2 regions of the Streptomyces sp. NPDC030222 genome follow, and region 1 is predicted to be linked to the other one. Evidence: riboswitches for the same ligand, from Rfam matches in the RefSeq annotation. Region 1 holds a riboswitch; the other holds the start of a gene.
What was found. Region 1 has a riboswitch for thiamine pyrophosphate ahead of thiO (glycine oxidase ThiO). Riboswitches for the same ligand answer to the same signal wherever they lie in the genome.
Positions count from the first base shown of each region.

Region 2: it holds a riboswitch for thiamine pyrophosphate, as region 1 does, so the genes downstream of both, ACZ4Z5_RS23475 (thiamine ABC transporter substrate-binding protein) here and thiO (glycine oxidase ThiO) in region 1, are expected to answer to the same signal.

Region 1 covers NZ_JBVICA010000006.1:315,044-330,817, reverse strand. Annotated here, with positions in the region: gene ACZ4Z5_RS12090 (trp operon leader peptide) at 92-148, opposite strand; gene ACZ4Z5_RS12085 (class II 3-deoxy-7-phosphoheptulonate synthase) at 258-1,610, shown strand; gene ACZ4Z5_RS12080 ((2Fe-2S)-binding protein) at 1,805-2,038, shown strand; gene bfr (bacterioferritin) at 2,055-2,534, opposite strand; gene ACZ4Z5_RS12070 (sulfite oxidase-like oxidoreductase) at 2,688-3,320, shown strand; gene ACZ4Z5_RS12065 (deoxyribonuclease IV) at 3,370-4,281, opposite strand; gene pknB (Stk1 family PASTA domain-containing Ser/Thr kinase) at 4,701-6,623, opposite strand; gene ACZ4Z5_RS12055 (thiazole synthase) at 6,738-7,532, opposite strand; gene thiS (sulfur carrier protein ThiS) at 7,538-7,762, opposite strand; gene thiO (glycine oxidase ThiO) at 7,759-8,946, opposite strand; TPP riboswitch at 8,944-9,056, opposite strand; gene ACZ4Z5_RS12040 (avidin-fold protein) at 9,108-9,449, shown strand; gene ACZ4Z5_RS12035 (NAD(P)/FAD-dependent oxidoreductase) at 9,478-10,716, shown strand; gene ACZ4Z5_RS12030 (Rv2175c family DNA-binding protein) at 10,806-11,171, shown strand; gene thiE (thiamine phosphate synthase) at 11,260-11,910, shown strand; gene metF (methylenetetrahydrofolate reductase [NAD(P)H]) at 12,017-12,934, shown strand; gene ACZ4Z5_RS12015 (hypothetical protein) at 12,980-13,747, shown strand; gene ACZ4Z5_RS12010 (phytoene desaturase family protein) at 13,917-15,431, opposite strand; gene ACZ4Z5_RS12005 (DUF4126 domain-containing protein) at 15,497-15,774, opposite strand, start outside.
Region 2 covers NZ_JBVICA010000017.1:75,894-91,667, reverse strand. Annotated here, with positions in the region: partial or broken gene ACZ4Z5_RS23520 (extracellular solute-binding protein) at 1-705, opposite strand, end outside; gene ACZ4Z5_RS23515 (gamma-aminobutyraldehyde dehydrogenase) at 786-2,225, opposite strand; gene ACZ4Z5_RS23510 (Lrp/AsnC family transcriptional regulator) at 2,405-2,896, shown strand; gene ACZ4Z5_RS23505 (aspartate aminotransferase family protein) at 2,881-4,260, shown strand; gene ACZ4Z5_RS23500 (ABC transporter ATP-binding protein) at 4,502-5,233, shown strand; gene ACZ4Z5_RS23495 (hypothetical protein) at 5,215-6,351, shown strand; gene ACZ4Z5_RS23490 (DMT family protein) at 6,563-7,486, shown strand; gene ACZ4Z5_RS23485 (ABC transporter ATP-binding protein) at 7,502-8,530, opposite strand; gene ACZ4Z5_RS23480 (ABC transporter permease) at 8,530-10,140, opposite strand; gene ACZ4Z5_RS23475 (thiamine ABC transporter substrate-binding protein) at 10,191-11,297, opposite strand; TPP riboswitch at 11,293-11,397, opposite strand; gene rlmN (dual-specificity RNA methyltransferase RlmN) at 11,463-12,572, opposite strand; gene ACZ4Z5_RS23465 (phosphatidate cytidylyltransferase) at 12,995-14,062, opposite strand; gene frr (ribosome recycling factor) at 14,062-14,619, opposite strand; gene pyrH (UMP kinase) at 14,758-15,519, opposite strand; gene tsf (translation elongation factor Ts) at 15,669-15,774, opposite strand, start outside.

The DNA of each region.
Region 1 (15,774 bases):
GTGTTCCTTCCGGGTGGGAGGGAACGGCCGCCGGACGCACCGAAGGCCGCCCCTCGGGCGGCCTTCGCGGTGGATCTCGGTGTACGCGCGATCAGTGGGCCGCCGGACGAGCGGTCCACCACCAGTTCTGGTTCGTGAGCGTGTACACGCCCGGCAGCCTAGCGGATCGCGGTTACGCGGTGAGACGGATCGTCCGGATCTGTCTCATCCACCGGTCACCCGGGTGGACCCGGTCCCCGACCACGTACTGTTGAGCCGTGACCGTGAACGCTGAAACCCAAGCCGTCGCCAAGGCGACCTGGCGGCACCTTCCCGCGGCGCAGCAGCCCGAGTACCCCGATGCCGAGGCTCTGCGCGATGTGATCGCCGACCTCGAGTCGTATCCTCCGCTCGTCTTCGCCGGCGAGTGCGACCAGCTGCGCGCCCGCATGGGAGCCGTCGCCAGGGGCGAGGCGTTCCTGCTGCAGGGCGGCGACTGCGCCGAGGCATTCGACGGGGTGTCCGCCGACCACATCCGCGCGAAGCTGAAGACGCTGCTGCAGATGTCGGCCGTGCTGACGTACGCGGCGTCCGTGCCCGTCGTCAAGGTGGGCCGTATCGCCGGCCAGTACTCCAAGCCCCGTTCCAAGGACACGGAGACCCGCGACGGGGTGACCCTGCCGACCTACCGCGGCGACTCCGTCAACGGTTTCGCCTTCACCGCGGATGCCCGTGTCCCCGACCCCGAGCGCCTGAAGCGGATGTACAACGCGTCCGCCTCGACGCTCAACCTCGTGCGCGCCTTCACCACCGGTGGCTACGCCGATCTGCGCCAGGTCCACGCCTGGAACCAGGACTTCGTGAAGTCGTCCCCGTCGGGTCAGCGCTACGAGCAGCTCGCCCGCGAGATCGACAACGCGCTGAACTTCATGAAGGCGTGCGGCACCGACCCCGCCGAGTTCAAGGCGGTCGAGTTCTACGCGTCGCACGAGGCGCTGCTGCTGGCCTACGAGGGCGCCCTGACCCGGGTCGACTCGCGCACCGGCAAGCTGTACGACACCTCCGGCCACATGGTGTGGATCGGTGAGCGGACCCGGCAGCTGGACCACGCGCACATCGAGTTCGCCTCCCGGATCGCGAACCCGATCGGGATCAAGCTCGGCCCGACGACCACCGTCGACGAGGCACTGACGTACATCGACCGGCTGGACCCCGAGCGCGAGCCCGGCCGGCTGACCTTCATCGTCCGCATGGGCGCCGACAAGGTCCGGGACAGGCTCCCGGAGCTGGTCGAGAAGGTCACGGCCTCCGGAGCCACGGTGGCGTGGGTGACCGACCCGATGCACGGCAACACCTTCGAGGCGGCCTCCGGCCACAAGACGCGCCGCTTCGACGACGTACTCGACGAGGTCAAGGGCTTCTTCGAGGTCCACAAGGCACTGGGCACCCACCCGGGCGGCATCCACGTCGAACTGACCGGTGACGACGTCACCGAATGCGTCGGCGGCGGCGACGAGATCTTCGTCGACGACCTGCACCAGCGGTACGAGACGGCCTGCGACCCGCGGCTCAACCGCAGCCAGTCGCTGGACCTGGCCTTCCTCGTCGCCGAGATGTACCGCGACCAGTAGGGACGACCGTCGTAGGTTCCTCCGGACCGTGGGGCGTGGATCTGTGATCCGCGCCCCACGGTCGTCACCGGGGCTTTTGATGAGCCGCGACCCGAGGTAAGGTTAGGTTAGCCTCACCGATCATCGGGACCCATCATCGGGACACAGTCATCGGTCGGGCGCCGGCCATGGATCCCATCGGGAGGTGACCCCGCGTGTACGTCTGCTCTTGCTTCGGCATCACGGAGAAGCAGGTCAAGGAGCACGCCGACGCGGGCGCCTGCACCCCTCGCCAGATCGCCTCGGCCTGCAGGGCCGGCACCGACTGCGGATCGTGTGTACGCCGGATCCAGGCCATCCTCGGCCGCGGCGCGTGCCCCCGCCGTGAGCTGGTGGAGCAGGAAGAGCCTGCCTTTCCCGAACTGGACGAACTGACCGAGGCCGCCTAGCACGGACCGAGGCTGCCTAGCTCGACGGCTGCTCGATCAGCTGCGCGATGTAGAGGGCCTCACCGAGCTTCTCGACGAGCTCCAGCTGGGTGTCGAGGTAGTCGATGTGGTGTTCCTCGTCGGCGAGGATGCTCTCGAAGATGTTGGCCGACGTGATGTCGCCCTTGGCGCGCATCACCTCGATACCGCGCCGCAGCCGGTCGATGGCCTCCACCTCGACCTGCCGGTCGGCCTGGAACATCTCGGTCACGGTCTGACCGACCCGCACGTGGAACAGCCGCTGGTAGTTCGGCAGACCTTCGAGGAACAGGATCCGGTCGGTGAGCACCTCGGCGTGCTTCATCTCGTCGAAGGACTCGGCTCGGGTGTACGTGGCGAGCTTCGTCCACCCCATGTTCTCCTGCATCTTCGAGTGCAGGAAGTACTGGTTGATGGCGGTCAGCTCGGCGGTCAGCTGCTCGTTGAGGAATTCGATGACCTCGGGGTCGCCCTGCATCGCAGAGGCTCCTTCCAAGCGGTGACTGGCAAGATGCGCGCATCCTCGCACCGACGATCAGGGCCGTCCAGTAAGTGCAAGCTTAGTGCGAGTTGCCCGAATTCGAATCGGGCCTGGTCATGACCACCCCTCGCGGTCTGTCACCATGGAGTCATGGGTCAGCCGGAGAGCCGCGAGCACGAAGAGGCAGCGCGGACCGGTCTACCCCCGGGGCAGCGCATGCAGCGCGGCTGGCCCGTCACGCACTACGGTCCTGTCCCCAAGTTCAAGCCGGACCGCTGGGAATTCCGGGTCTTCGGGGCGACCGCGGACGGCGACAAGCACTGCTGGAACCACGAGGAGTTCTCGGCGCTCCCGTTCTCGACGGTCGTGGCCGATCTGCACTGCGTCACGAAATTCAGCATGCTCGGGGCCGAATGGGGAGGGGTTCTCGCCCGTACGGTACTGGAGCTCGCCCCGCCCGCCCCCAATTGCACGCATGTGATGGTCTGGGCCGAGTACGGCTTCAGCGCCAATCTGCGGCTCTCCGACTTCACCTCCGACCGCACGATCTTCGCCACGCACAAGGACGGGGAGCTGCTCACCGCCGAGCACGGTTTCCCGGTGCGGCTGGTCGTCCCGCACCTCTACGCCTGGAAGGGGCCCAAGTGGGTCCGCGGCATCGAGTACATGACCGCCGACCGGCGCGGCTTCTGGGAGGAGCGGGGCTACCACAACATCGGTGACCCCTGGCGCGAGCAGCGCTACTCCTACCAGGAGGAGCCGGGGGACGGCCCCGAACTCTGAGTCCGGAGCCGGTCGGTCGTCGAGACCGGGGGACCGGCGCCGCGGGCGGTCAGCCGTGCGAGTCGGGGGCGTCGCGGAGCCGCTTCAGCCGGGCCACGTCCGCCGTGTGCCCGTCCTTGCCGCCCGGCGTCTCGATGATCAGCGGCACGCCCTCGGTCGCCGGGTGCGAGAACAGTTCGGCGAAGGCCGCCTCTCCGATGTGACCGGCGCCGATGTTGGCGTGCCGGTCCCGGTGGGCTCCGGCCGCCTCCTCGGAGTCATTGGCGTGGATCAGCTTCAGACGGCCCTCGCCCACCGTCCCGACCAGCAGGTCCAGGGTCTCCTTGGTCCCGCCCGGCTCCGCCAGGTCGTGCCCCGCGGCGAAGATGTGGCAGGTGTCCAGGCAGACGCCCAGCTTGGGGTGTGCGTCCAGGGCCTCGAAGTACGGTCCGAAGTCCCAGGTCCTGGAACACAGTGACGCCCCCTGGCCGGCCGTCGACTCCAGCAGCAGGAACGGGTCGTCGTCGTGCGTCAGCTCGTCCAACAGGGGCAGCATCCGCTCCCGCACCTGCGCCAGGGCCTCCTCGCGCGGGCGGCCGCCGGTCGCCGAGCCGGTGTGCACGACCACGCCGAGCGCGCCGATCTCCCGTCCACGGCGCAGCGAGTGCCGCATCGACTCCACGGACCTCTCGACGGTCACCTCCGTGTGCGAACCGAAGTTGATCAGGTAGGGCGCGTGCACGTACACGGGGATCGACTCCGCCTCGCACTCCGCGCGGAACCGTTCGTCCTGGACGGGGTTCCCCGCGGGCGTGGCCCAGCCGCGCGGATTGGCGACGAAGACCTGGACGGTCTCGGCACCCATCTCACGGGCGTACGCCAGACCGGTCCTGGCGAGTCCTCCCGCCACCGGGACATGACCGCCGACGGGATTGCGGGAACGACCCGCGGGAGCGTGGGAGGGGAGGGCGAGGCTGCTCATGACGGTTCCAGGATGCCAGGCGCTCCGCGTCCGCCCGGCATCGGCCTGGGGTCTGCCCGGCATCGGCCCGGGGTCTGCCCGGGGTCGCCCGGGGTCCGCCCGGCTCCGGCCTGGTTTCCGCCCGGCATCCGCCTGGGGTCTGCCTGGCTTCCGCCGGGGTCTGGCCGGCATCCGCCCGGGGTCCGCCTGGCGTCCGCCCGGCGTGCGCCCGGGGTCCGCCTGGCATCCGCCTGGCATCCGCCCGGGGTCTGCCCGGCTTCCGCCTGGGGTTCGCCCGGCATCCGACCGGCATCCGACCGGCTCCGGCCCGGCATGCACCCGGCTTCCGCCCGGCATCCGCCCGGCTCCCGCCTTCGTCAGAGGCATTGGCCCCGTCGGAGCCCCTCGGCCCTGCCCACCAGGGAGGCCCGTGGCCCGCGTCAGAGCCTCTTGGTCTTGATGGTGATCGTGCCGCCCTCCGGGGCTTGCTCGCCGCCCTTGACCGACTGGCTCTCGACGGTGTTGCTGAACGACAGGAACGGCCGGTCCACCTCGACCTTGAAGCCGGCCTGCTCCAGCTCGCTCTTGGCGTCGTCGACGTTCTGGCCCGTCACATCGGGGACGTCGATCATCCGCGGGCCCTTGGAGACCGTCAGCGTCACCGTCTCGCCGTTGCCGAGCTCGGTGCCCTCGCCGGCCGACTGCTCGGCCACCTTGCCCGCCTCCTCGGGGGAGTGGACCTGCTCGGGGGCCACCTTCACGGCGAGCCCGCGCTCCTCCAGCCGGGCCGTGGCGTCCTCGACCGACATACCGGTGACGTCCGGGACCTGGACCGGTCTGCCCCGGCTGACGACCAGGGCGACGGCGGAGTCCGCACGGCGGCGCGATCCGGCCGACGGGTCCGTACGGATCACCGAGCCCTGGGAGATCGCCTGGCTGAACGCCTTGCTCACCGCGCCCGGCGCGAGCCCGGCCCGGGTCAGCTCCCGCTTGGCCTCGGCGAGCGGCAGGCCCTCGACGTCGGGCACGGGGACGATCTCCGGTCCGCGGGACACGACGAGGGTGATCTCGCCGTTGCCGCGGATCCGTGCCCCGGTGGCCGGGTCGCTGCCGAGCACCTTGCCCCGGTCCACTGTGTCGCTGAACTGCCGGCGCACGGACTTCACCTCGAGTCCGGCGGTGTCCAGGCGCTTGCGCGCGTCCTGCTCGCTCTGCCCGATCACCGCCGGGACACGGGTGAACTGGCCGGAGTTGATGTACCAGACGCCGACCCCCAGGCCGAGGGCCAGCAGCACCGCCGTGATCACCAGCAGCGGCCCGCGGCGGAGCCCCGCACGGCCCGCGGGCGGCGGGGAGGCGGGCTCGACGGGACGTTCCAGCCGGCTGGTGCGCAGAACGCCGTCCGGGCCCGCGTCGGGGAGCGGGGTGGGGACCGCGCGCGGGATCACGCTCGTCCGGTCCTCCGACCCCCCGTGGTCGCTCACCCGGGCCTGCGGCGGTACGGCGTCGAGCTGCTCGTCGGTCAGGGCTCCGCGGGCCTCCCGGGCCCGGGCGAGCAGGGCAACCGCGTCGTCCGGGCGGGAGTCCGGGGTGCGGTCCGTGGCAGCCGCCACCAGCCCGTCCAGTTCCCGGGCCAGACCGGGCACGGCCGCCGAGGGCGTCGGCACCGGGGCGTTCAGGTGCTGGTAGAGGATCTGGGCGGGGGTCTCGCCCACGTGGGGCTTGCTCCCGGTCAGCATTTCGTAGAGCACCACACCGCACGCGTAGACGTCGGTACGGGTGTCCGAGGTGCCGTGCTCGATCTGCTCCGGCGCGAGGTACGAGACCGTGCCCAGCACCGAGCCGGTGGTGCTGGTGACCGCGTCGACGGCCCGCACCAGACCGAAGTCGGCGACCTTGACCCGGCCGTCGTCCCCGATCAGGACGTTCTCCGGCTTCATGTCGCGGTGCACGAAGCCGGCCCGGTGGGCGGCGCCGAGCGCGGCCAGCACCGGTTCCAGGATGTCGAGGGCCGCGCGCGGCTGGAGCGCCCCGCGCTCACGCAGCACATCGCGCAGGGTGCAGCCGGCGATGTACTCCATGGCCAGGTAGACGTACGACCCGTCGGCGCCCTGGTCGTACACGCCCACCACATTGGGGTGCGCCAGCCGGGCCACCGACTTGGCCTCGCGGATGAACCGCTCCACGAAAGCGGAGTCGGCCGCGAGGGTCGGGTGCATCACCTTGAGGGCGAGCACCCGGTCGAGACGGGTGTCCAGGGCCCGGTAGACCGTGGCCATCCCGCCGACCGCGATCCGGGCGTCGATGCGGTAGCGGCCGTCGAGCACCTGCCCGACGAGAGGGTCCTGAAGGGTCGTGTCCACGCAGGTGAGTCTACGAGCCGCGGCCGGCCGGCCGGACCGTCGTGGTCCGCCGGCCACCGCACTGCAGCCGATCTGTGACAGGTACGGATCAGGCCCCGATCTGCCCCGGGCGCCTCAGAACGCGGGCCGCTCCGGATCGAGCCGGGCCATGCCCTGCGCCGGGGACGAGGCCTCCGCGAAGTGGCGGCGGGGGATCCGGCCCGCCCGGTACGCGAGCCGGCCGGCCTCGACGCCGTGCCGCATCGCCTCCGCCATCAGCACCGGCTCCTGGGCCCGGGTAACGGCCGAGGCGAGCAGCACCGCCGCACAGCCCAGTTCCATGGCGAGCGCCGCGTCCGACGCCGTGCCCGCGCCCGCGTCCATGATCACCGGAACCCCCGCCGCCTCCGTGATCAGCTGGAAGTTGTGCGGATTGCGGATGCCGAGACCGGAACCGATAGGGGAGCCGAGCGGCATGATCGCCGCACAGCCCGCCTCTTCCAGCCGCCGGGCCAGCACCGGGTCGTCATTGGTGTACGGAAGGACCGTGAACCCGTCGTCGACCAGGGTCTCCGCAGCGTCCAGCAGCTCGACCGGATCGGGCAGGAGGGTCCGTTCGTCCGCGACCACCTCCAGCTTGATCCAGTCGGTGCCCAGCGCCTCGCGGGCGAGGCGGGCGGTGAGCACGGCCTCGCCCGCGGTGAAGCAGCCCGCCGTGTTGGGCAGGACGCGGATGCCGAGCCGGTCGAGCACGGACAGCACCGAGCCCTGGACGCTCGGGTCCAGCCGGCGCATCGCCACGGTCGTCAGCTCTGTGCCGGAGGCGATCAGCGAGCGCTCCAGCACATCGAGGCTGGACGCCCCGCCCGTGCCCATGATCAGGCGGGAGGTGAACGTCGTGCCGCCGATGGTGAGGTGGTCGTCCGCCATGCTGCTCAGCCTCCCTGGACTGCGGTGAGGACCTCGACACGGTCGCCGTCGCCGAGCGCGGTGGCGGGCCACTGGCTGCGCGGGACGACGGTCTCGTTGACTGCCGCGGCGACTCCCGAGGGGGCGGAGGTCAGCGTCCCGACGAGGGCGTCGAGGGTGGTCCCGGCGGAGACGGCACGGCGTTTCCCGTTGACGGACACGGTCACCGGCGTGGACATCGGCACGGTCATGCGGACTGCTCCTGGAGGGCGGGCCGGGCGGCGCCGGAAGCGGGGGAGAAGCGGAGGGGACTGAAGGGACGGGCCTCGGCGGGCAGTTCGCCGGTGGTGAGCACGGCGGCCATCGCGTCCCCGGTGACCGGCGTCAGCAGCACGCCGTTGCGGTAGTGGCCGGTGGCCAGCAGCAGCCCCGGCAGGGAAGTGGGGCCGAGCAGCGGCGCGTTGTCGGGGGAGCCGGGGCGCAGCCCGGCGCCCGTCTCGGTGAGCGGGAGTTCGGTGATGCCCGGCACCAGTTCGTGGGCGTCGCGGAGCAGCTGGTAGACGCCGCCCGCGGTGACCGTGGTGTCCCAGCCCAGCTCCTCGCTGGTGGCCCCGACGACCACTTCGCCGTTCGCGCGCGGCACGAGGTAGACATGGCTGCCCCGCACCATCGCCCGCACGATCCGGCTCAGGAAGGGCGCGTACGCGGGCGGCACGGTCAGCCGCACCACCTGGCCCTTCACCGGCCGTACGGGAGGCAGTACCTCGGCCGGCACGCCGTCCAGCCTGCCGCTCAAACTGCCCGCGGCCAGCACGACCTGGTCCGCGGCGAGGGACGTGCCGTCGTCGAGCACGATGCCGACGGCCCGGTCGCGCACCACGCTCAGCCGTTGCGCCCAGGCGCGGTGGAAGACCACACCGGCCCGCTCGCAGGCGGTGACGAGGGCGGCGGCGAGCCGGCGCGGGTCGACCTGGTGGTCGCCGTCGGCCCTGAGTCCGCCGCGCACCCCCGGCGCCAGCATCGGTTCCAGCCGACGGCACTCGCGCCCGGACAGCCATTCCGACTCCAGTCCGGACCGGAGGTGCAGGGCGTGCAGTTCCCGCAGATGGGCACGGTCGTCGGCGTCGAGCGCCACCGCGAGGGTGCCGCAGACGCGGTGGCCGATGTCCTGGCCGGCCGCCTCCGCGAGCTCCGCGGCGAACGCGGGGTACCGCGCGGCCGATTCGAGGTTGAGCCCGAGCAGCGTCTGCTCGCCGTAGTGCAGCTCCGTGACGGCGGCCATCATGCCGGCCGCCACCCGGGCCGCGCCGCCGCCCGGCTCGGGGTCGACGACCACGGTGCGCAGTCCGCGCTGCGCCGCCCGCCAGGCCGTGACCAGACCGATGATGCCGCCCCCCACGACGAGGACGTCGGACCCGTGGTTGTGCGGATGCATGGGCGTCCAGCCCCTCCCTTCGCCGGCATGACCCGGATCAGGTTCGTACGGTCGGAGGCCGCCCAGCCTCCCTCTCAGCCCGGTGCGTCCGGGCTCCCGCGAGTGCTTTACCTTGGCCACCCTAACCCCACGCCCCGATACGCAGTAAGGGAGCCGCAGACGTGGCCGGATCGCTCGACGGACTCGTTTTCTCCCCGGTCGCGGACCAGGCCCCCGGCCAGGTCGGCACCCGGACCCGGTTCACGTACCACGAGCAGGACGGGCGCGTCTGGGCCGACTACGCGGGCGGCGACGTGGTGCGCGGGCATCTGGTGGGCACCCGGCGCGGCGACCGGCTCGACTTCCGGTACGTCCAGCTCGGGACGGACGGCGGGACGTCGTCGGGGCACTGCGTCTCCACCGTGGTGGAGCTGCCCGACGGACGGGTGCGGCTGGAGGAGGCCTGGCAGTGGGAGTCGCGGGAGGGCAGCGGCACGAGCGTCGTCGAGGAGCTGCCTTCCTGATGGATCGTCAGGCGCGTAGGGTGACGGCGTGAGCGAGCGGGAGCAGCGGACAGGGCAGCAGCGCCGGATCGTCGTGGTGGGTGCCGGGATGGCCGGCGTGCAGACGGCGGTGGCCCTGCGCGAACAGGGCTTCAAGGGACCGGTCACCGTCATCGGGGCCGAGCCCCACCAGCCGTACGACCGGCCGCCGTTGTCCAAGGCGATCCTGCTCGGCACGGCCGAGGGATCGGCCTTCGACATCGACTTCGAGGCGCTGGACGTCGGCCTGCGGCTGGGCGTCGAGGTCACCGGGCTGCGGCCGGCCGAACGGACCGTGGACACCGAGGCCGGACCCGTCCCCTACGACGTCCTGGTCGTCGCCACCGGCGCCCGGCCCGTCACTCTTCCCGGCACCGAGGGCGTGCCCGGCGTGCATCTGCTGCGCACCCTCGACGACGCCGAGCGGCTGCGGCCCGTGCTCGCCCGCCGGCACCGGGTCGTCGTCGTGGGGGCCGGCTGGATCGGCGCCGAGTTCGCCACCGCCGCCCGGGAGGCGGGCTGCGAGGTCACCGTCGTCGAGGCGGCCGCCCGGCCGCTGGCCGGCGCACTGCCCGCCGAGGTCGCCGCCCCCATGGCCGACTGGTACGCGGAGAGCGGCGCCGAGCTGATCACCGGTACCCCGGTCGCGGGCATCGAGGGCGGCGAGGTCGCCCTCGCGGACGACGCCTCCGGGAAGGGGCGGCGGCTCCCCGCGGACGCCGTCGTGGTCGGCATCGGTGCCCGGCCCGCGACGGAATGGCTCGCCGGTTCCGGCATGGTCCTCGGTCCGGACGGGTCGATCACCGCCGACGAGGAGCTGCGCACCTCGCTGCCGGATGTGTACGCGGTCGGCGACTGCGCCTCCTTCCCGTCCCGGCGCTACGGCGAACGGCTGCTCGTCCACCACTGGGACAACGCGCTCCAGGGCCCCAGGACCGTCGCGGCCAACATCGCGGCCGGCGCCCACCAGGTCTACGACCCCGTGCCGTACTTCTGGTCCGAGCAGTTCGGGCGCTTCGTCCAGTACGCCGGCCACCATACGGACACCGACGAGGTCCTGTGGCGGGGCGACCCGGCCGGGCCGTCCTGGTCGGTGCTGTGGCTGCGCGACGGGGTACTGGCGGGAGTGCTCGCCGTGGGCCGCCCGCGGGACCTGGCCCAGGGCAGGAGACTCATCGAGGCCGCCGCGGGGATCGACCGGGAACGCGCCGCCGACCCGTCCGTGCCGCTCAAGTCGGCAGCGCTCTGACCTGCGGTGCACCGCCGTCGGAGGGGCCGCCGCCCCCCGTACGCCCGCTCCGGCTACCAGCTGTCGGTCCGGGATGGCAGGCTTGTGCCGTGACCGAGATTGACGCAAAAATCGATGCTCTCGTCCCCGCCTGGCTCTACCTCCCCGACATCGCGGAAATGCTCGACGTCGAGGTGACGCGCGTGCGGCAGCTGGTCAAGGAGGGCCAGCTCATCGCTGTCCGCCGTGGTGAGAACCGGGCGCTTCAGGTGCCGGCCGCCTTCATCAAGGGCGACAAGGTCGTGAAGGGGCTCTCCGGGACCCTGACGCTCCTGAAGGACGACGGCTTCACCGACGAAGAGATGCTTGAGTGGCTCTTCACCCCCGACCCGAGCCTGCCCGGCACCCCCGTGCAGGCCCTCAGCGAGAATCGCGGCACGGAGGTGAAGCGCCGCGCCCAGGCGCTCGCCGTCTGACACAACCCATCACACGACGGTGTACGGGCGGGGCCGCACCCCCGTCCGTACACCGCCGTCGAGCACTGCCGATCAACGGGGGGTCCCCATGTCACGTGTCCGTGAGCAGCTCGCCGACGCCCGTCTCTACCTGTGCGCGGACGCCCGGAAGCGCCAAGGGGACCTGCCCGCGTTCCTCGACGCGGTGCTGTCCTCCGGCGTGGACATCGTGCAGCTGCGCGACAAGGGCATGGAGGCGGGCGAGGAGCTGGAGCACCTGGCGGTGTTCGCCGACGCCTGCCGACGGCACGGCAAGCTGCTGGCCGTCAACGACCGGGCGGACGTCGCCCACGCGATCGGCTCGGACGTGCTGCACCTGGGGCAGGGCGACCTGCCGGTGCCCGCCGCCCGGGCGATCCTCGGCGACCGGGTGCTGATCGGCCGGTCCACCCACTCCGAGTCCGAGGCTGCCGCGGCCGCCGCCGAGCACGGCGTGGACTACTTCTGCACCGGCCCCTGCTGGCCGACCCCCACCAAGCCCGGCCGTCACGCACCCGGACTCGACCTGGTGCGGTACGCCGCCGGACTCGGCACCGAGCGCCCGTGGTTCGCGATCGGCGGCATCGACGCGGGCAATCTCGACCAGGTGCTGGAAGCGGGTGCCCGCCGTGTCGTCGTCGTCCGGGCGATCACCGAGGCGGACGATCCCGCTGCCGCGGCCGCCGGTCTCAGCAAGCGGATACGGACCTACGGCGATTAGGGACATTCCGGTCGCCGGTGTCCAAGGGGTGGACAAGAACCGGACAATCCTGACTTATATCCCTTGATCTGTTGGGTGACGGGGAACCCCTGGCTAACCTGCCCGTATGGCCCTTGGCACAGCTTCCACCAGATCGGATCGCGCACGGACCGTGCGCGACCTGCTCGCGAGCGGCAGGACGTCCTACTCCTTCGAGTTCTGGGCGCCCAAGACCGAGAAGGGCGAGCGGAACCTCTGGAACGCGCTGCGCCGGGTCGAGGCGGTGGCGCCCAACTTCGTCTCCGTCACCTACGGGGCCGGGGGTTCCACCCGCGCCGGCACGGTCAAGGCCACCGAGCAGATCGCCGCCGACACCACCCTCACCCCCGTCGCGCACCTCACCGCCGTCGACCACTCGGTCGCCCAGCTGCGCAACATGGTCGGCCAGTACGCAGACGCCGGGATCCGGAACATCCTCGCCGTGCGTGGCGACCCGCCGGGCGACCCGATGGGCGAGTGGATCAAGCACCCGGAGGGCGTCACCTACGCGGCCGAGCTGGTCCGGCTCATCAAGGAGGCGGGCGACTTCTGCGTCGGCGTCGCCGCGTTCCCCGAGATGCACCCGCGGTCCACGGACTGGGACTCCGATGTGAGTCACTTCGTGGACAAGTGCCGGGCGGGCGCCGACTACGCGATCACCCAGATGTTCTTCGACCCCGAGAACTACCTGCGGTTCCGCGACGCGGTCACCACGGCGGGCTGCCACACGCCGATCATTCCGGAAGTCATGCCCGTGACCAGCGTCAAGCAGCTGGACCGGCTGCCACAGCTCAGCAACGCTCACTTCCCGCCGGATGTGAAAGAGCGCATCCTCTCGGTCAAGGACGATCCCGCCGCTGTACGCTCCATTGGCATCGAGTTCGCGACGGAGTTCTGCGCGAGGCTGCTGTCCGAGGGTGTACCGGGGCTGCACTTCATCACGCTCAACAACTCCACCGCGACACTCGAGATCTACGAGAACCTGGGGCTGCACGAGCAGCCCTGAGTGATGGCCGCGCTCCCGGGTGGCGGCCACGGGAGAGGGGCGTACGTGGGCTGGACGGTCCTCTACATCGCGTTCGGAATCGTTGCGCTGTGGCTGCTCGGCGAAGTGCTGCTGCAGTACAAGGCGCGGCTGCGCTGGCGCCTGCTGGCCTTCTTCGGCTTCATGGGCGTCGTCCTGGGAGTGCTGCTGCCGTCGGTGATCGTGATCGGCGTGGGCGCCGTCACGTTCGCGATCGGCCAGACGTACGTGACGCTGTCCTTCCGGCGTGGTTTCTCCACCGGCTGGGCGCTCGGCGGCAAGCCCGGCGCCAGCCGCCGCCGCAAGGTCGCGCAGGCGGCACCGGACGGGGCCGGACCGGCCCTGGAGGTGTCCGAGCTCGAGTACGAGGCCATGGAAGCCGACGAGCTGCCGGCCGGCCCGGCCGTGTACGCGCCGGAACCCCTCCCGGAGGACACCGGCCAGTACGGCGTCTACTCCGACGAGGCCTACGCGGCGGCCCACCAGCACACACAGCAGCAGCCCGCCGCGCAGCAGTACGGCCAGTACGACGGCTACGCCGGCTACCCCTCGTACGACTACGGCGGTCAGCAGCAGTACGCCGCCTACGCGGATCCGTACCAGGCCGGGGGCGCGCAGCAGTACGCCGACCCCTACGCCGCCCAGTACGGCATGGACACCCCGCCCGGCGGCGTCTGGGTGCCCCAGCAGCGCGACTCCGGCCAGTCGTACGACCCCGGCCAGGACCCGGCCGCGGGGTACCAGAACGGCGGCGGGTACGGCTACCCGGGGCCGGGCGACCAGTACCGCTACTGAGACTCCTGCCGGCGATTCCTGCCGGCGGCTCCTGCCGGGGCGACTCGCGACTCGTGCCGGGGGCGGATTTCGGCCACCCGGCCTTCGCTGCCGCGGGCCTGCGTAGGCCGGCCCGCCTCGCCCTGCACAGCGGCCGCCCCGGATCCGTGCGGCCCCGGCGAGGGCCGGACTACTGGGAGCCGCGGAAGTCGTCGCCCTCGACGATCAGACCGGAGACCAGGGCGCCCGACATGCCCGCGTGGGCGAGGCCGCCGCCGGGGTGGGACCACCCGCCCGCGAAGTACAGGCCCGGCAGGGGTGAGCGGTTCGCCGCCGGGAGCCAGGCACCGCCCGCGCCCGCAAGGGCGGGGGAGGGGACCTGGAACGCCCCGGTGTCCCGGTGGGTGTCTGCCGGGGTGCGCACCTCGCGCCACAGGATGCGGCCGGCCAGGTCCGGCACCGCAGCCGTCGCCGCGTCCACCATCCGGTCCGCGAATCCGGCCACGACGTCGGACGGGGCCGAGGTCCAGACGTTGTCCGACGGCAGCACTCCGCCCGCCGCGACGGTCGCGGTGAGCGTCACGGTCTCGTGGGCGTCGTCGGGCCGCAGCGCCGGGTCGTCCGGGCGGAGCACGGTGACGGTCGGCCGGTCGCACAGCCCGCCCGCGGCGAGCGCGGCCAGCTCACCGGCCCGGTCCCGGGCGTGCACCACCGTGCGGTGCGCCGTGTCCGCCGGGCGGCCGCCGCGCAGGGCCAGCAGGACCGTCACCCGGCCGGTGCGGGCCTCCCGCTGCCAGTGCGGCCACTCCTCCTGACGGGGCCGGCCGACGACCTGCTCCCCGTACAGCGCGGGCAAAGGCGCCCCGGAGACCACCATGTCGGCGTCCACCGTCGTGCCGTCCGCCAGCCCGACACCGCAGGCGCGGCCGGCCTTCTCCAGGACCTCCGTCACCTCGGCACCGAAGGTGAACTCCACCTTCCGTTCCAGGCAGCGCTCGTACAGGGCGTCGGCGAGGGCGCGGATGCCGCCCCGGACGTACCAGCTGCCGAACGTCTGCTCCATGTACGGCAGGACGGTCGCCGAGGCGGGCGCGGTCCGCGGGTCCAGGCCGTAGGCCAGCGCGTACCCGTCGAGCAGCGCGGCGAGCCGTGGATCGCCCAGCTCGCGGGAGCCGACCTCGGCCAGGGTGCGGGCCCGGCGCCGCAGCAGCCCCCGGGGCGGCGCCGGATACGGCTCCCGGCCGAACGGCGTCGGGTCGGCGGGCAGCGGTTCCTCCAGCAGCGGTCGGCGCGACCGCTCCCACGCCTCGCGAGCCCGGACCAGGAACGCCCCCCAGCTTTCGCCCGCGCCGGCCCCCAGCGCCTCGTCCAGTGCGGAGAGCACCCCGGAACGCGAGGCATTGGGCAGCGACACCGACGTACCGTCGGCGAACAGGTGCCGGCTCGCCGGATCGACCGGCGTCAGGCCGACACGGCTCTCGAGCGGCTCCTTGCCGGTCTTCACGAACAGGTCGCGGTACACCGCGGGCAGATGCAGCAGACCGGGCCCCGTGTCGAACGCGAATCCGTCACGCTCGTACCGCCCCACCGAGCCGCCGTACGTCGCCGAGCGCTCGTACACCGCCAGCCGGTGGCCCGCCACGGCGAGCCGGGCGGCCGCCGCCATGGCGCCCGTACCGGCGCCGATCACTGCAATTCGTGCCATGCCGCGACTGTATCCGCCCCCCACCGGGGGGTTCGCCGCCCGGTGGCGCGGCCCCGGGTGCGGGGCTACCAGGAAGAGCTCGGCCCTCCGACGCCCACCGCTCTTTTCTTCTCCCTTTTCTCCTCGCGGCGTTGCGCCCTGCGCCGCAGGAACCGTCGGATGCGCGAGGCGAGGAACGCCACCACCACGATGCCCAGCAGCAACAGCGCACCCGCGATGACGGCGGCGGCCATGGGATAGAAGATGGCGAACGTGATGATTCCGGCGACGCCGAGATCCTCGGCGATGCTGATCACGATGTTGCTGACCGGCTCGGGCGAGGTGTTGACCGCCATCCGGGTCC
Region 2 (15,774 bases), on a different contig from region 1:
GTGGAAGTCGTCGGCGGTCCAGCGGGTGACGTCCACGCCGTCGCCCTGCATCAGCAGCGCGAAGGACTCGTCGAGCCCGGACAGCAGGGTGACCTTCCCGCGCAGGTCGTCGGCCCACAGATCGCCCGTGTGGCGGATCTCCCGGCCGAGGGCCTTGCGGTTGTACGCGATGCCGGTGATGCCCGACTGCCATGGCACGGTGTGGCGGCGGCCCTCGTCGAAGGCGGGCGAGCGCAGTTGGGGATCGAGGTGCTTGTCGACGTTCGGCCGGCGGTCGCGGTCCATCTCCTGGACCCAGCCCAGGCGTACGAGCCGGGCGGCCATCCAGTCGCTGACGACCACCAGGTCACGGCCGGTCTCCTGGTGGTTCATCAGGGCCGGGCCGATCTTGCCGAAGAACTCGTCGTTGTCGTTGATCTCCTCGGCGTACCGGACGGAGATCCCGGTGCGTTCGGTGAACGCGTCGAGGGTGGGCCGCCGGGTGGCGTCCTCGTCGTCGGTGTCGATGTAGAGCGGCCAGTTGGCGAACGCGAGGCTCTTCTCGCGTCCGCTCACGTCGCGCCGCGCCCGGTCGCCCGGCTCCACATAGGCGGCGGGTATGCCGCATCCGGTCAGTGCGGCGAGGACTCCTGCCGCACCGAGACCGCGCAGCGCGGTGCGCCGGGAGACGTGCGCCGTGCGGCGGGGGACCACCGTGTCAGCCATGGTCCACAGCTTCGGCGACGCGCCGCGGGGCGGGCAATGGACATTGTGTCCACTGCCCGCCCCGCGGGTGTGGCCGTGCGTCAGCCGTCGAGCGAGGTCATCACGTGCTTGATGCGCGTGTAGTCCTCGAAGCCGTACGCGGAGAGGTCCTTGCCGTAGCCGGACTTCTTGAAGCCGCCGTGCGGCATCTCGGCGACCAGCGGGATGTGCGTGTTGATCCAGACGCAGCCGAAGTCCAGCTTCTTGGACATCCGCATGGCGCGCGCATGGTCCTTGGTCCACACCGAGGAGGCGAGGGCGTACTCGACGCCGTTCGCGTACTCGACGGCCTGGTCCTCGTCGGAGAAGGACTGGACGGTGATGACCGGGCCGAAGACCTCGTGCTGGACGATCTCGTCGTCCTGCTTCAGGCCGGAGACGACGGTCGGGGCGTAGAAGTAGCCCTTGTCGCCGACCCGCTGGCCGCCCGCCTCGACCTTGGCGTGGGCGGGGAGGCGGTCGATGAAGCCGGAGACCTGCTTCAGCTGGTTGGCGTTGTTCAGGGGGCCGAAGAGCACGTCCTCGTCGTCCGGCTGGCCGGTCTTGGTATCGGCGGCGGCCTTGGCCAGGGCGGCGACGAACTCGTCGTGGACGGACTCGTGGACCAGGACGCGGGTCGCGGCCGTGCAGTCCTGGCCGGCGTTGAAGTAGCCGGCGACCGAGATGTCCTCGACGGCCTTGGCGATGTCGGCGTCCTCGAAGACCACGACGGGAGCCTTGCCGCCCAGCTCCAGGTGGACGCGCTTGACGTCCTTGGAGGCGGACTCGGCGACCTGCATGCCGGCCCGGACGGAGCCGGTGATCGCGGCCATGGCGGGGACGGAGTGCTCGACCATCGCGCGGCCGGTCTCGCGGTCGCCGCAGATGACGTTGAAGACACCCTTGGGCACCAGCGCGCCGATGATCTCGGCCAGCAGGACCGTGGACGCCGGGGTGGTGTCGGAGGGCTTGAGCACCACGGTGTTGCCCGCGGCGAGCGCCGGGGCGAACTTCCACACGGCCATCATCATCGGGTAGTTCCACGGCGCGACCTGCGCGCAGACGCCGATCGGCTCACGGCGGATCATGGAGGTCATGCCCTCCATGTACTCGCCGGCCGAGCGGCCCTCCAGGAGGCGGGCGGCGCCGGCGAAGAACCGGATCTGGTCGACCATCGGAGGGATCTCCTCCGACCGGGTGAGGGCCACCGGCTTGCCGGTGTTCTCGACCTCGGCCGCGATGAGCTCCTCGGCCCGCTCCTCGATGGCGTCGGCGATCTTCAGGAGTACCTTCTGGCGCTCCGAGGGCGTGGTGTCGCGCCAGCCCGGGAAGGCCCGCGCGGCCGCGTCCATCGCGGCGTCGACGTCGGCCTGCCCGGAGAGCGGCGAGGTCGCGTAGACCTCTCCGGTGGCCGGATTGACCACCTCGATGGTCCGACCGTCGGCGGCGTCCCGGAACTCTCCGTCGATGTAGTTGCGCAGACGACGCAGTTCGGTGGTCACGTTGCCACCCCTCCTGTTCAGATGTCCTTTGGGGGAGGCATCCACCCTAATGCGACGGGCCACTATTTCGACAGGCCTGACAGGCCGCATCTTCGGATTCAGTGATGTGGGGAGCCAATCACAACGGATTTCATCGATTCGGGCTTGCAAGAACGACAGGTTCGGTGCACAGTGAGGCTGTGGTCAGTCGAAGCGCAGATTCCAGGCCCGGGACCGGCTCGTCCCCGATGATCGACGCCGTCTCCCTCGCCATCATCGAACAGCTCCAGGAGGACGGGCGCCGCCCGTACGCCGCGATCGGCAAGGCCGTCGGCCTGTCCGAGGCGGCCGTACGGCAACGCGTCCAGAAGCTGCTCGACCAGGGCGTGATGCAGATCGTCGCCGTCACGGACCCGCTCACCGTGGGCCTGCGGCGCCAGGCGATGGTCGGCATCAACGTCGAGGGCGACCTCGACCCCGTGGCGGACGCGCTGACCGCCATGTCGGAAGTGGAGTACGTGGTGCTGACCGCGGGCTCCTTCGACCTGCTGGTGGAGATCGTCTGCGAGGACGACGACCACCTGCTGGAAGTGATCAACCGGCGCATCCGCACCCTCCCCGGTGTGCGCTCCACCGAGAGCTTCGTCTACCTCAAGCTCAAGAAGCAGACCTACATGTGGGGAACCCGATAGCCGTGAGCAAGGACCTCTCCAAGACCGCCTACGACCACCTGTGGATGCACTTCACCCGCATGTCGTCGTACGAGAACGCCCCCGTCCCCACCATCGTGCGCGGTGAAGGCACCTACATCTACGACGACAAGGGCAAGCGCTACCTCGACGGCCTCGCCGGCCTGTTCGTGGTCCAGGCGGGCCACGGCCGCAGGGAACTCGCCGAGGTCGCCGCCAAGCAGGCCGAGGAACTGGCGTTCTTCCCGGTGTGGTCGTACGCGCACCCGAAGGCCGTCGAGCTCGCCGAGCGGCTCGCCCAGCACGCCCCGGGCGACCTCAACAAGGTCTTCTTCACCACCGGCGGCGGCGAGGCCGTCGAGACCGCCTGGAAGCTCGCCAAGCAGTACTTCAAGCTCAAGGGCAAGCCGACCAAGTACAAGGTCATCTCCCGTGCGGTCGCCTACCACGGCACCCCGCAGGGCGCCCTGTCCATCACCGGCCTGCCGGGCCTGAAGGCGCCCTTCGAGCCGCTGGTCCCAGGCGCGCACAAGGTGCCCAACACCAACATCTACCGCGCGCCGATCCACGGCGACGACCCGGAGGCCTTCGGCCGCTGGGCCGCCGACCAGATCGAGCAGCAGATCCTCTTCGAGGGCGCCGACACCGTCGCCGCGGTCTTCCTGGAGCCGGTGCAGAACGCCGGCGGCTGCTTCCCGCCGCCGCCCGGGTACTTCCAGCGGGTCCGCGAGATCTGCGACCAGTACGACGTGCTGCTCGTCTCCGACGAGGTCATCTGTGCCTTCGGCCGCCTCGGCACGGTGTTCGCCTGCGACAAGTTCGGCTACGTGCCGGACATGATCACCTGCGCCAAGGGCATGACCTCGGGCTACTCCCCCATCGGCGCGTGCATCGTCTCCGACCGCCTGGCCGAGCCGTTCTACAAGGGTGACAACACCTTCCTGCACGGCTACACCTTCGGCGGCCACCCGGTCTCCGCGGCCGTCGGCCTCGCCAACCTCGACCTCTTCGAGCGCGAGAAGATCAACCAGCACGTGCTCGACAACGAGGGCAACTTCCTGTCGACGCTGCAGAAGCTGCACGACCTGCCGATCGTCGGCGACGTCCGCGGCAACGGCTTCTTCTACGGCATCGAGCTGGTCAAGGACAAGAACACCAAGGAGTCGTTCAACGAGGAGGAGACCGAGCGCGTCCTGTACGGCTTCCTCTCCAAGGCGCTGTTCGACGCCGGACTGTACTGCCGTGCCGACGACCGCGGCGACCCGGTCGTGCAGCTGGCCCCGCCGCTGATCTCCGACCAGTCGACGTTCGACGAGATCGAGCAGATCCTGCGGTCGGTGCTGGCGGAGGCCTGGACCAAGCTCTGATCCCCGCGCGGCACCCGTGCCGCACCCGCTCCCACCCCGTCGTCCTCCGGCGGCCGTGCGGTGCGGCCTGCGGTCCCGGACGACAGGCCCGGGTGCGTCCGTTCGAGTGAGAACGGACGCACCCGGGCCGCGTGCTTTCCGCACCCGCCGCATCCCGGTCCCTACCGTGCCAGTGACTCATCGGCCGCGATCTCGTTCCCCCGGACGGGGGACGGAATCCGATCTGAACCGAGGTGCTCGCATGGTTGCCCCGCCGGACAACGACGTGCTCTGGGCGCGCTCCCTGCACTACTCCCACAACGGGTCACCCGCACTCGCCGGCGTCTCCCTGGCCGTCCAGGAAGGTGAGATCCTCGCCGTCCGCGGCCCCCGTGGCGCCGGCAAGACGACCCTGCTGCGCTGCCTCTCCGGCCAGCTGCTCCCCGAAGAGGGCGAGGTGTGGTTCAACAGCACCCCCGTCCACACCATGGGGCCGCCGGCCCGCGAACGGCTGCGGCTCGACCGGTTCGGCTGGATCGACGCCGACCCCGGCCTCGTACCGGAGCTCACCGCCTGGGAGAACGCCGCACTGCCGCTGTTGCTGCGCGGCGCCTCCCACCGCGCCGCCCGCACCGTCGCCCTCGAATGGCTGGAGCGCCTCGACATCGGCGCCGACGCCCGGAAACGGCCGCACGACCTGCTCCACGCCCAGCGGCAGCGGGTCGCCCTCGCCCGCGCCCTCGTCACCGAGCCGTCCGTGCTGTTCGCCGACGAACCCACCGCGTGCCTGCACACCTTCGACCGGACCCTCGCGCTGCGCACCCTCACCACGGCCGCACGCTCCCACCGCATGACCGTGCTCCTGGCCACCCACGACGACGAGGTCGCCACCCTCGCCGACCGTTCCGTCACCCTGCTGGACGGCAGGCTGGTCGCCACCGGACACACCTCCGACACCGAAGGCCGGACCGTCGCGTGCTCGCTCTCCGTCTAGCCCGCGGCGCCCACCCGCTGGTGCTGTTCCGCCGGCTCCTGGTCGCCGCGGCCTCGGCCGGCACGGCGTTCCTCCTGCTGTGCGCCCTCGGACACGCCCTCGCGCACGCGGACGCCACCACGGGCTCGCTGCTGCGGCTGCTCTGGTGCATGGTGCCGCTCGCGGCCACGGTGCACCTCGCGGTCGCGGTCGCCCGCACCGACCCCGGCGCCCGGCCCGGGGCGGGGCTGCCCGTGGTCGCGGCGATGGGGCTGGGGCCGGTCAGGCAGTCGCTGTTCGCCGCCGTGAGCACCGCGCTCTCCTGTGCCGTCGGCAGCACGTCGGCCCTGCTGCTCTTCCTCCATCTGCGCGGCGACATCACCGGGCTGCCCTTCGACCGTGCCGCCGCGGAGTTCCTGGGGGCCGGGCGGCCCCTGCCGGTGCCCGCGGCACTGACCCTGGCCGGCTTGCCGCCCGCCCTCGGGGCCGTGGCCAGCGCCCTGGCGCTCCGGCCGCGCCCCGACCGAACCGGTCCCGCCCGTCTCCTCACCCCTCCGGCGGGTCTCCCCTGGGGTATGGCCCTGATCGCGGCCGGGCTGGCGATGGAGGCCGCGGTCGGCCATCTGCCGTCCGTCGACGGTCACGGCATGCGGCTGCCCTGGGGCATGCTCGCCGCCTGGGTCCCGGCCGCCGTCGGCCTGGCCCTCGTCGGCCCCGGCCTCACTCATCTGTGCGGCAGACTCCTGCAGTCGGTCCGCCCGGGAGCGGTACGCCTGCTGGCCGGCCGCACCCTCCAGGCCGAGGCCCGGCGCATCGGACCGCCCCTCGGTCTCCTCTGCGCGGTCGCCGCGGCCGCCGTCGCCGTCTCCGCCGCACACGGGGGAACAGCCGCCCGCCCCTACGGTCCCCTCTCCGCACTGGGCGCCACCGTCGTCCTCGGCTGCGCCCTCGCCACGGTCCTCACCACGGTCATCGAATCCCGGCAGGCACACGCCGCCACCCGCACGATCCTCATCCGGCACGGAGCCCCGGTGAGACTGCTGCGCACCGCGGCCACCCTCCGGGCCGCCGCGGTGCTGGTGGTCTTCGCCCCACTCACGCTGATCGTCGCGCAGCTGGCCGCGGTGCCGCTGTCGTGAGCGCACCCGGCCGCGGAGGCCGTCCCGGCCGCACTCGGCGCCGCTCGCCCACGGGCGCGGCCGCCTGAGCCACAGCCAGGACAGGCGGCCGGCAACGCCCTTGGGACGGATCCGGGACGAATCCCGGACGGGTCGGGAGGCAACGTCAGCGCCGGAACTCGCGTCTGGCATTCGGAGCAAGCATCCGAACCACGCCTGAACGGAGCTCTTGGTGCTCATCGGTCTCATCACCGCAATAGCGGCATCGATCTGCTACGGCACGGGCTCGGTCCTGCAAGCCGTCGGGTCCCGCAAGTCCGCCCGGCGCGAGGCGGCGGCGTCCTCGACGACCGGCACCACCCAGCACGGCGGACCCAGCCTCTCCTCGACCGCGAAAGCCGCGATGACCTGGGAGTTCATCGTCGGCACGATCCTGGACTTCGTGGGCTTCGGACTCGGCGCGCTCGCCGCGCGGCTGCTGCCGCTGTTCCTGTCCCAGACCGTCATCAGCGCCAATCTCGTGATCACGGCCCTGCTGAGCGTCAAGCTGCTCGGCATCCGCCTGAACGGCAAGGAGTGGACCTCCATCGCCGTGGTGTGCTCCTCCCTGGTGCTGCTGGCGACCGCGGCCGGCCCGGAGGGCAGCGGTGACACCCCGATCTCCACCCACTGGTGGCTGCTCGCCGTGTCGCTGCTGCTGATGGTCGGCGGAACGGTGGCCGTACGGCTCCTCGGCGCGAGCGCCGCGATCCTCGCCGGTCTGCTGTCCGGCCTCGGCTTCGGCGCCCTGGGCGTCGGGGTCCGCGTACTGAACGGCATCGACCCGTTCGACCTCGGAGCGCTGCTGACCGACCCCGCGCTCTACGCGATCCTCGTCTCCGGTATCGGCGGCATGTACCTCCACACCATCGCGCTCCAGATCGGCTCGGTGAACGGCGCGACTGCCGCACTGGTCGTCGGCGAAACCGTGCTCCCGGGCATGATCGGCGTGGTCTGGCTCGGCGACGCCTCCCGCCCCGGCTTCGCCTGGGCGGCGGTCGTCGGCTTCCTCCTGGCGGTGGCGGGCGCGGTGGCCGTCGCCTGGTTCGGCGAACCGGACGCCCCCGCCGGGGCACAGGAGTCCCCCCGCGAACTGGTGGGAGCCGGGCGGCCCTGACCGCGGCCGGGACGCTCAGCCCGGCAGGACCACCACTTCGGCCGGAGCGAACACGACGCCCACTCCGGCTCCGCGCTCCGGAGCGTCCCGCAGCGCGCACTCCGCCTCGATCCGCGGGCCGCCCTCGTCCGGGCGCAGCCGCACCGCGACGTGCGCGCCGCGGAACGTCCGGGACTCCACCGTGCAGTTCAGGCCCTCCGCCACGGGGACGAACCGGATGCCCCCGGGCCGTACGAGGAGGCGGCAGGGGCCCTGGGGAGCGCCACCGGGTACGGGGACCTTGCCCCACGGTGTGTCCGCGGCCTCCCCGGCGACGGTCGCCTCGACCACGTTCTCGAAACCGAGGAACCGGGCCACGAATGCGGATGCCGGCCGCTGCCACACCTCCAGCGGGCTGCCGGCCTGCTCGATCCGGCCGTCCCGCATCACCACGACGCGGTCGGCCAGGGCGAAGGCCTCGCCCTGGTCGTGGGTGACGGCGAGGACGGTGGTGCCCAGTCGCCCGAACAGACCGCGCAGTTCGACGACGAGCCGTTCCCTGAGCGTGCGGTCGAGCTGGCCGAGCGGTTCGTCCAGCATCAGCAGCCGCGGGCTGGGGGCCAGCGCACGGGCCAGCGCGACCCGTTGCTGCTCACCGCCGGACAGCTCGCCGACGGCCCGGCGTCCGGCGTCCGACAGCCCGACGAGGTCGAGCAGCTCGGCGACCCGGGCGTCCCGTTCGGCCCGGGGCAGACCGCGCATCCGCAGGCCGAAGGCGACATTGGCACCGACGTCCCGCTGCGGGAACAGCTGGTGGTCCTGGAACATCAGTCCGACGCCCCGCTTGTGCGCGGGTACTCGGGTCCGGTCGACGCCGTCGAGCAGCACCCGGCCGGAGTCGACCGGCTGGAGTCCCGCCACGGCCCGCAGCAGGGTCGACTTGCCGGAGCCGCTGGGCCCGAGGACGCAGACGATCTCGTGCTCGGCCACATCGAGCCCGACCGCGTCCAGAGCGGTCCGCGTCCCGAACCGTACGGTCACCGCGTCCAGTCGCAGCAGGCTCATCAGAACTCCCCCGTCCTGTCCGTGCGGACGCGTTCCAGCAGGAGCAGCGCCACCGCGCACACCGCCATCAGAATCGTGCTGAGGGCCATCGCCTGCCCGTAGTTGAGTTCGCCTGGCCGTCCCAGCAGCCGGGCCACGGCCACGGGTAGCGTCGGATTGTCGGGCCGGGCGATGAAGACGGTCGCCCCGAACTCGCCGAGGGAGACGGCGAACGCGAATCCGGCCGCGATCAGCAGCGCCCGGCGCACCATCGGCAGATCGACCTCGCGCCAGGCGCGCAGCGGTGAAGCGCCGAGCACGGCCGCGGCCTCGCGCAGCCGGTCGTCGACCGCGCGCAGCACGGGCAGCATGGTGCGGATGACGAAGGGCACGCCCACCAGTGCCTGGGCGAGCGGCACCAGGATCCACGAGGTGCGCAGATCGAGCGGTGGTTCGTCGAGGGTGATGAGGAAACCGAAGCCGACGGTGACGGCGGAGACCCCCAGCGGCAGCATCAGCAGGGCGTCGAAGCCGCGCACCAGCCGCCCCGCCCGGCGGGTGAGCGCCGCGGCCGCGAGCCCGCCGACGGTGACGGCGACGGCCGTCGCGGCGAGGGCGTACTGGAGCGAGTTCCAGACCGTTTCGAGGGGCGGGACCAGGAAGGTGCCGTCGGTGTCCGGCGACTGGAGGGCCCGGTAGTAGGCGAAGCCGTAGCCGTCCGGTGTGGCCAGGGAGCGTTCGACGAGCACCCCGAGCGGTACCAGGATCAGCACCGTCACGGTGGTGAGCACTCCGGCGAGCAGCGCCCACTGGCCCGCGCCGCGCGGCCGCCGTGCGGTGAGCGCCGGGTCCACCAGGCGCAGCGCGGTCTCCCTGCGCCGTACGGTCCAGCCGTGCACGAGGAGGATCACACCGACGGCCGCGAACTGCACCATGGTGAGCACGGCGGCAGTCCGTAGATCGAAGAGGTGGGCGGTCTGCCGGTAGATCTCCACCTCCAGCGTGGCGAAGGCGGGTCCGCCGAGGATCTGCACGACGCCGAAGGAGGTGAACGTGAAGAGGAAGACCATGACGGCCGCGGCGGCGACGGAGGGCGCGAGCGCGGGCAGGGTGACCCGCCGCCATGCGGTGAACCGTCCGGCGCCGAGCATCCGCGCGGCTTCCTCCTGCCGCGGGTCGAGCTGCGACCACAGGCCGCCGACGGTCCGGACGACGACGGCGTAGTTGAAGAAGGCGTGGGCCAGGAGGATGGCCCAGACGGTGGTGTCGAGCCGTACGCCCCACAGTTCGTCGAGCAGTCCGCCCCGGCCGGCGACACCGAGGAAGGCGGCGCCGACGACGACCGTGGGCAGCACGAACGGGACGGTGACGACGGCCCGCAGCACATGCTTGCCGGGGAAGTCGAGGCGGGCGAAGACCCATGCCGCGGGCAGGGCAAGCGCGAGGGTGAGCGCGGTGGAGGCGAGGGCCTGCCAGGTGGTGAACCACAGGACGTCCCGGAGACCCGGATCGGACAGCACCTCGCCGAACCGGCCGAACTGCCATCCGCCGTCCGTCCTGAGCCCGCGGCCGACGATGGCGGCCACGGGCCAGGCGAAGAAGACCGCGAAGAACGCGACGGGCAGGGCCATCAGGCCGAGTCTGCCCAGGGCGCCGCCGCCGGCCGGGGGTGCCGCCTTGGTCACTTCACCACGAGCGAGGACCACGTCTTGACCCACTGCTCACGGTTCTTCGCGATCTGCTCGGGGGCCACGGTCTCCGGCTTCGCGATCGTCACGCCGTGCTTGGTGAACAGTTCGGGCAGCGCGGCGCTCTTCACGACCGGGTTGACGAACATGTTCAGCGGCATGTCCTCCTGGAACTTCCTGCCGATGAGGAAGTCCAGCAGAGCCTTGCCGCCCGCCTCGTTCTTCGCACCCTTGAGCAGGCCGGCGAACTCGATCTGGCGGAAGCAGGTGCCGGTGGAGACCCCGGTGGGCGCCTCTGCGGGCTGCGGCTCGGAGTAGAGGACCTCTACGGGCGGGCTGGAGGCGTAGGAGACCACGAGCGGACGGTCGGCCTTGGCCTTCTTGCCTCCGGCCGAACCGGAGAACTCCTCGTTGTAGGCCTGCTCCCAGCCGTCGACGACCTTCACGCCGTTGGCCCTGAGCTTCGTCCAGTAGTCCTGCCAGCCCGAGTCGCCGTACTTCGCGACGGTGCCGAGCAGGAAGCCGAGGCCGGGCGAGGACGTCGCGGCGTTCTCGGTGACCAGCAGGTCCTTGTACTCGGGCTTGATCAGGTCGTCGAAGGACTGCGGCGGCGCGAGCTTCTTGTCGGCGAAGTACTTCTTGTCGTAGTTGACGCAGATGTCGCCGGAGTCGACGGGGGTGACCCGGTGCTCGTCCTTGTCGAGCTGGACGTCGGCGGCGACCTGGTCGAGTCCCTTGGCCTCGTACGGGGTGAAGAGGCCGTTGTCGAGGGCCCGTGAGAGCAGCGTGTTGTCGACGCCGAAGAAGACGTCGCCGCGCGGGGAGCCCTTGGTGAGGATCTCCTGGTTGAGGGCGGCACCGGCGTCGCCGCTCTTCAGGACCTTGACCGTGTAGCCGGTCTGCTTGGTGAACTCCTTCAGCACGCCGTCGGAGGCGTTGAACGAGTCGTGGCTGACCAGGGTCACGGTCTTCGACTTCGTTCCCCCGCCGGGCAACTCCCCGGAGCCGGAGGGCTTCTCCTCGCCGCAGGCGGTGAGGAGAGTGACGCCGAGGGCACCGGCGAGTGCGGTGCCGACGGCACGCCGAAGCTGGCTGTTCATGATGGTGCTGACTCCCTACGCCGGTATGACCCGGATCAGGTCCGAGGGTCTGCGGCCTCGCCGCACTCTCAGCGCTGTGTGCGCTCCCCTGTCGGAATGTTCGTTGTTCATTTGTGCGAAGGCACAGGCACGGGGCACAGTATCAGCCCCGCCGGCGGGCCCCGCTCAGCGCTCAGCCGCCGCGAGCTGCCCGCACGCCCCGTCGATCTCCTGGCCCCGGGTGTCCCGGACCGTGACCGGCACCCCGTGGGCGGCGATCGCCTCGACGAACGCCTTCTCGTCCTCCGGACGGCTCGCGGTCCACTTCGAACCGGGTGTGGGGTTGAGCGGGATCAGGTTGACGTGCACCCGCTTGCCCTTGAGCAGCCGGCCCAGCAGGTCGCCGCGCCAGGCCTGGTCGTTGATGTCACGGATCAGGGCGTACTCGATGGAGATGCGACGGCCGGACTTCTCGGCGTACTCCCACGCCGCGTCCAGCACCTCGCGCACCTTCCAGCGGGTGTTGACCGGCACGAGCGTGTCGCGCAGCTCGTCGTCCGGCGCGTGCAGCGACACGGCGAGACGGCACTTGAAGCCCTCGTCGGCGAACCGCAGCATTGCGGGCACCAGACCGACCGTGGAGACGGTGATGCCGCGCTGGGACAGGCCGAGCCCGTCGGGCTCCGGGTCGGTGAGCCGGCGGATGGCGCCGACGACCCGGTTGTAGTTGGCCAGGGGCTCGCCCATGCCCATGAAGACGATGTTGGACAGCCGCGCGGGGCCGCCCGGGATCTCCCCGTCGCGCAGGGCGCGCATCCCGTCGACGATCTGGTGCACGATCTCGGCGGTGGAGAGGTTCCGGTCCAGGCCCGCCTGGCCGGTGGCGCAGAACGGGCAGTTCATACCGCAGCCGGCCTGCGAGGAGATGCACATGGTGACCCGGTCCGGGTAGCGCATCAGCACGGACTCCACGAGGGTGCCGTCGAAGAGGCGCCACAGGGTCTTGCGGGTGGTGTCGTTGTCACAGGAGATGTGCCGCACCACGGACATCAGGTCGGGCAGCAGCTCCCCCGCGAGCCGCTCCCGGGCGGCGGCCGGGATGTCGGTCCACTCGGCCGGGTCGTGGGCGTACCGCGCGAAGTAGTGCTGGGACAGCTGCTTGGCACGGAACGGCTTCTCGCCGATCGCGGCGACGGCCTCACGGCGCTCGGCGGGCGAGAGATCGGCCAGGTGCCGCGGCGGCTTCTTGGCTCCGCGCGGCGCGACGAAGGTCAGTTCTCCCGGGGCGGGGGCCATGAGTGGTTACTCCTCAGTGCGTCGAGGCCTGGGCGTCTCCACTCCTGCGGAGCCGACGGCAGGGCGGTGCCGAAGCCGGGAGACCTCACCGGATCCTCCCCGCGGTCGCGGGGCCGAAAGGGCGCGCCGCTCATGAGCAGCGCGCCCTTCAAGAGTAACCGGCCCCTCGGCGAGCCGGTTCCGACGACGAGGAGTGCCTAGGTCGGCAGGTCCGGACGACGAGGCGGCCTCGGTCGGCCGGCCCCGACGAACAGGACGGCCCCGGACGACAGGTCCGGACGACGGGGACGGCCCCGGACGACAGGTCCCGACGAACAGGACGGCCCCGGACGACAGGTCCGGACGACGGGGACGGCCCCGGACGACAGGCCTCGACGAACAGGCCCTCGGACGGCAGGCCCCGACAATCAGGACGGCCCCGGTCAGCCTGCCCCGACGAACAGGACGAGCAGCAGCCACACCACCGGTGCCGTCGGCAGCAGGCTGTCCAGCCGGTCCATGATGCCGCCGTGACCGGGGAGCAGGCTGCCCATGTCCTTGATCCCGAGGTCCCGCTTGATCATCGACTCGCCCAGGTCCCCGAGGGTGGCGCTGGCCGCCACGGCGAGGCCCAGCAGCAGGCCCTGCCACCACGAGCCCCCGTCGATGAGGAACTGCATGCACAGCGCACCGGCGACCATCGCGAAGGCGACGGCGCCGAACAGACCCTCGCGGGTCTTCCCGGGGCTGATGCGTGGCGCCAGCTTGTGCTTGCCGAAACGCCAGCCGACGGCGTACGCACCGGTGTCGCTGACCACGGTGAGCACCAGGAACGTCAGCACCCTCTCGGGGCCGTCCCCGGCCGTCAGCATCAGCGAGACGAACGTGGCCAGGAACGGCACGTAGAACGCCGCGAAGACACCCGCCGTGACGTCCTTCAGATAGCCCTCGGGCGGCTCCGTCATCCGCCAGACGAGCACCGCGAGCGCGGTGAGCGCCATGGTGACCCAGGCGCCCTCGACTCCCCGGACGTACCCGGCGACGACCATGGCGGCGCCGCCGACGGCGAGCGGCACCAGCGGCGCCTTGATGCCCTTGCGTTCCTGGAGGCGGGAGGTCAGCTCCCACAGGCCCATGACGACGGCGACCGCTATCACGCCGACGAAGACGGCTTTGAAGACGAACAGCGAGGCGACGATGACCGCGCCGAGTCCGACGCCGACCCCTATGGCAGCACGCAGATCTCGGCCCGCCCGCTTCTTCTGCGGCGGCGTGGTGCTGGCCATGGGCTCCTGCGGCTTCTCGTCGCGGAACGGGGGGCCGCTCCGTGGAGCTGCCCCCCGGTCCCGGTGATCGTGGTCGTCGGCGTCGCGGCCTGCGTCCGGCACGATGGGCATGGCCGCAGTCTGCTGGGCCTGCTGCGCATCGTACGCGGGACCCGCCGTGGAAGGCCCCTGGTCGTGAGGCCACCGGTAGGCGGGCGTCGGGGCCCCCCACGAAGAGTCGTTCATCAGACCTCGAGGAGCTCGGCTTCCTTGTGCTTCAGCAGCTCGTCGACCTGCGCGACGTACTTCGCGGTGGTGTCGTCGAGCTCCTTCTCCGCGCGGCGGCCCTCGTCCTCGCCGACCTCGCCGTCCTTGACGAGCTTGTCGATGGCGTCCTTGGCCTTGCGGCGCACGGAACGGATGGAGACCTTGGCGTCCTCGCCCTTGCTCTTGGCGAGCTTGATGTACTCGCGGCGACGGTCCTCGGTGAGCTCGGGGAAGACCACCCGGATGATACGGCCGTCGTTGCTGGGGTTGACGCCCAGGTCCGAGTCGCGGATCGCCTGCTCGATGTTGCGCAGGGCGCTCGTGTCGAACGGGGTGATCACGGCCATCCGCGGCTCGGGAACCGCGAACGAGGCCAGCTGGTTGATCGGCGTCATCGCACCGTAGTAGTCGGCCACGATCTTGTTGAACATCGCCGGGTGCGCACGACCGGTGCGGATCGCGGCGAAGTCCTCCTTGGCGACCACGACGGCCTTCTCCATCTTCTCCTCGGCCTCGAGGAGAGTTTCTTCGATCACCACTTGCTCCTGCGTGTCTTGAGTGGGGCCCGGAGTGTCAGGCCTTGCGTCGCGTCTTCCCCTGCACGGTCTTACGCCCGGCAGGGCTTTGTCCATCCTTCGAGGGACACCCCCGGAGTCCGAGGGGCGTCCCCGGGGTCAGGACCGGGTGCCCTGGTCGCTCACAAGCGTGCCGATCTTCTCACCCTTGACGGCCCGAGCGATATTGCCCTCGGCAAGCAGCTCGAAGACCAGGATGGGGAGCTTGTTGTCCCGGCAGAGAGTGATGGCGGTGGCGTCGGCGACCTTGAGGTCGCGGGAGATCACCTCGCCGTACTCGAGGGCGTCGAACTTCACGGCGTCCGGGTTGGCCTTCGGGTCCGAGTCGTAGACCCCGTCGACTCCGTTCTTGCCCATGAGCAGGGCCTCGGCGTCGATCTCCAGCGCCCGCTGGGCCGCGGTGGTGTCCGTGGAGAAGTACGGCATGCCCATACCGGCGCCGAAGATGACGACCCGGCCCTTCTCCAGGTGCCGCACGGCACGCAGCGGGATGTAGGGCTCGGCGACCTGGCCCATGGTGATGGCGGTCTGGACCCGGGAGTCGATGCCTTCCTTCTCCAGGAAGTCCTGCAGGGCGAGGCAGTTCATGACCGTGCCCAGCATGCCCATGTAGTCGGAGCGTGCGCGGTCCATACCGCGCACCTGGAGTTCGGCGCCGCGGAAGAAGTTCCCGCCGCCGATGACGATCGCAAGCTGGGCGCCGTCACGCACCACCGCGGCGATCTCCCGGGCGATGGCATGCACCACATCGGGGTCGACGCCGAGCCCGCCGCCACCGGCGAACGCCTCACCGGAGAGCTTCAGCAGGAAGCGGCCGGCCTTCTTGCCGTCGTCGCTCTTGTCGGCCTTGTTCATGGAGATCTCCTCGTACACATACGAAGAGGCCATTGCCGGTGGGTTCAGGTGTCCCTGAGCGGCAATGGCCTCCTCGTCAGATCTGCGGTCGTCCGTAAGGTGCGCGGCCGACTGCTCCAGACCCTATCCGGGTCCGGGTCGATCGCGGTACGGACTCAGGCGCCGACGCGGATGCGGGCGAAGCCCTTCAGCGTGACACCGGCCTCGTCCAGAACCTTCTGGACGGACTTCTTGTTGTCCTTGGCGAACGCCTGCTCCAGG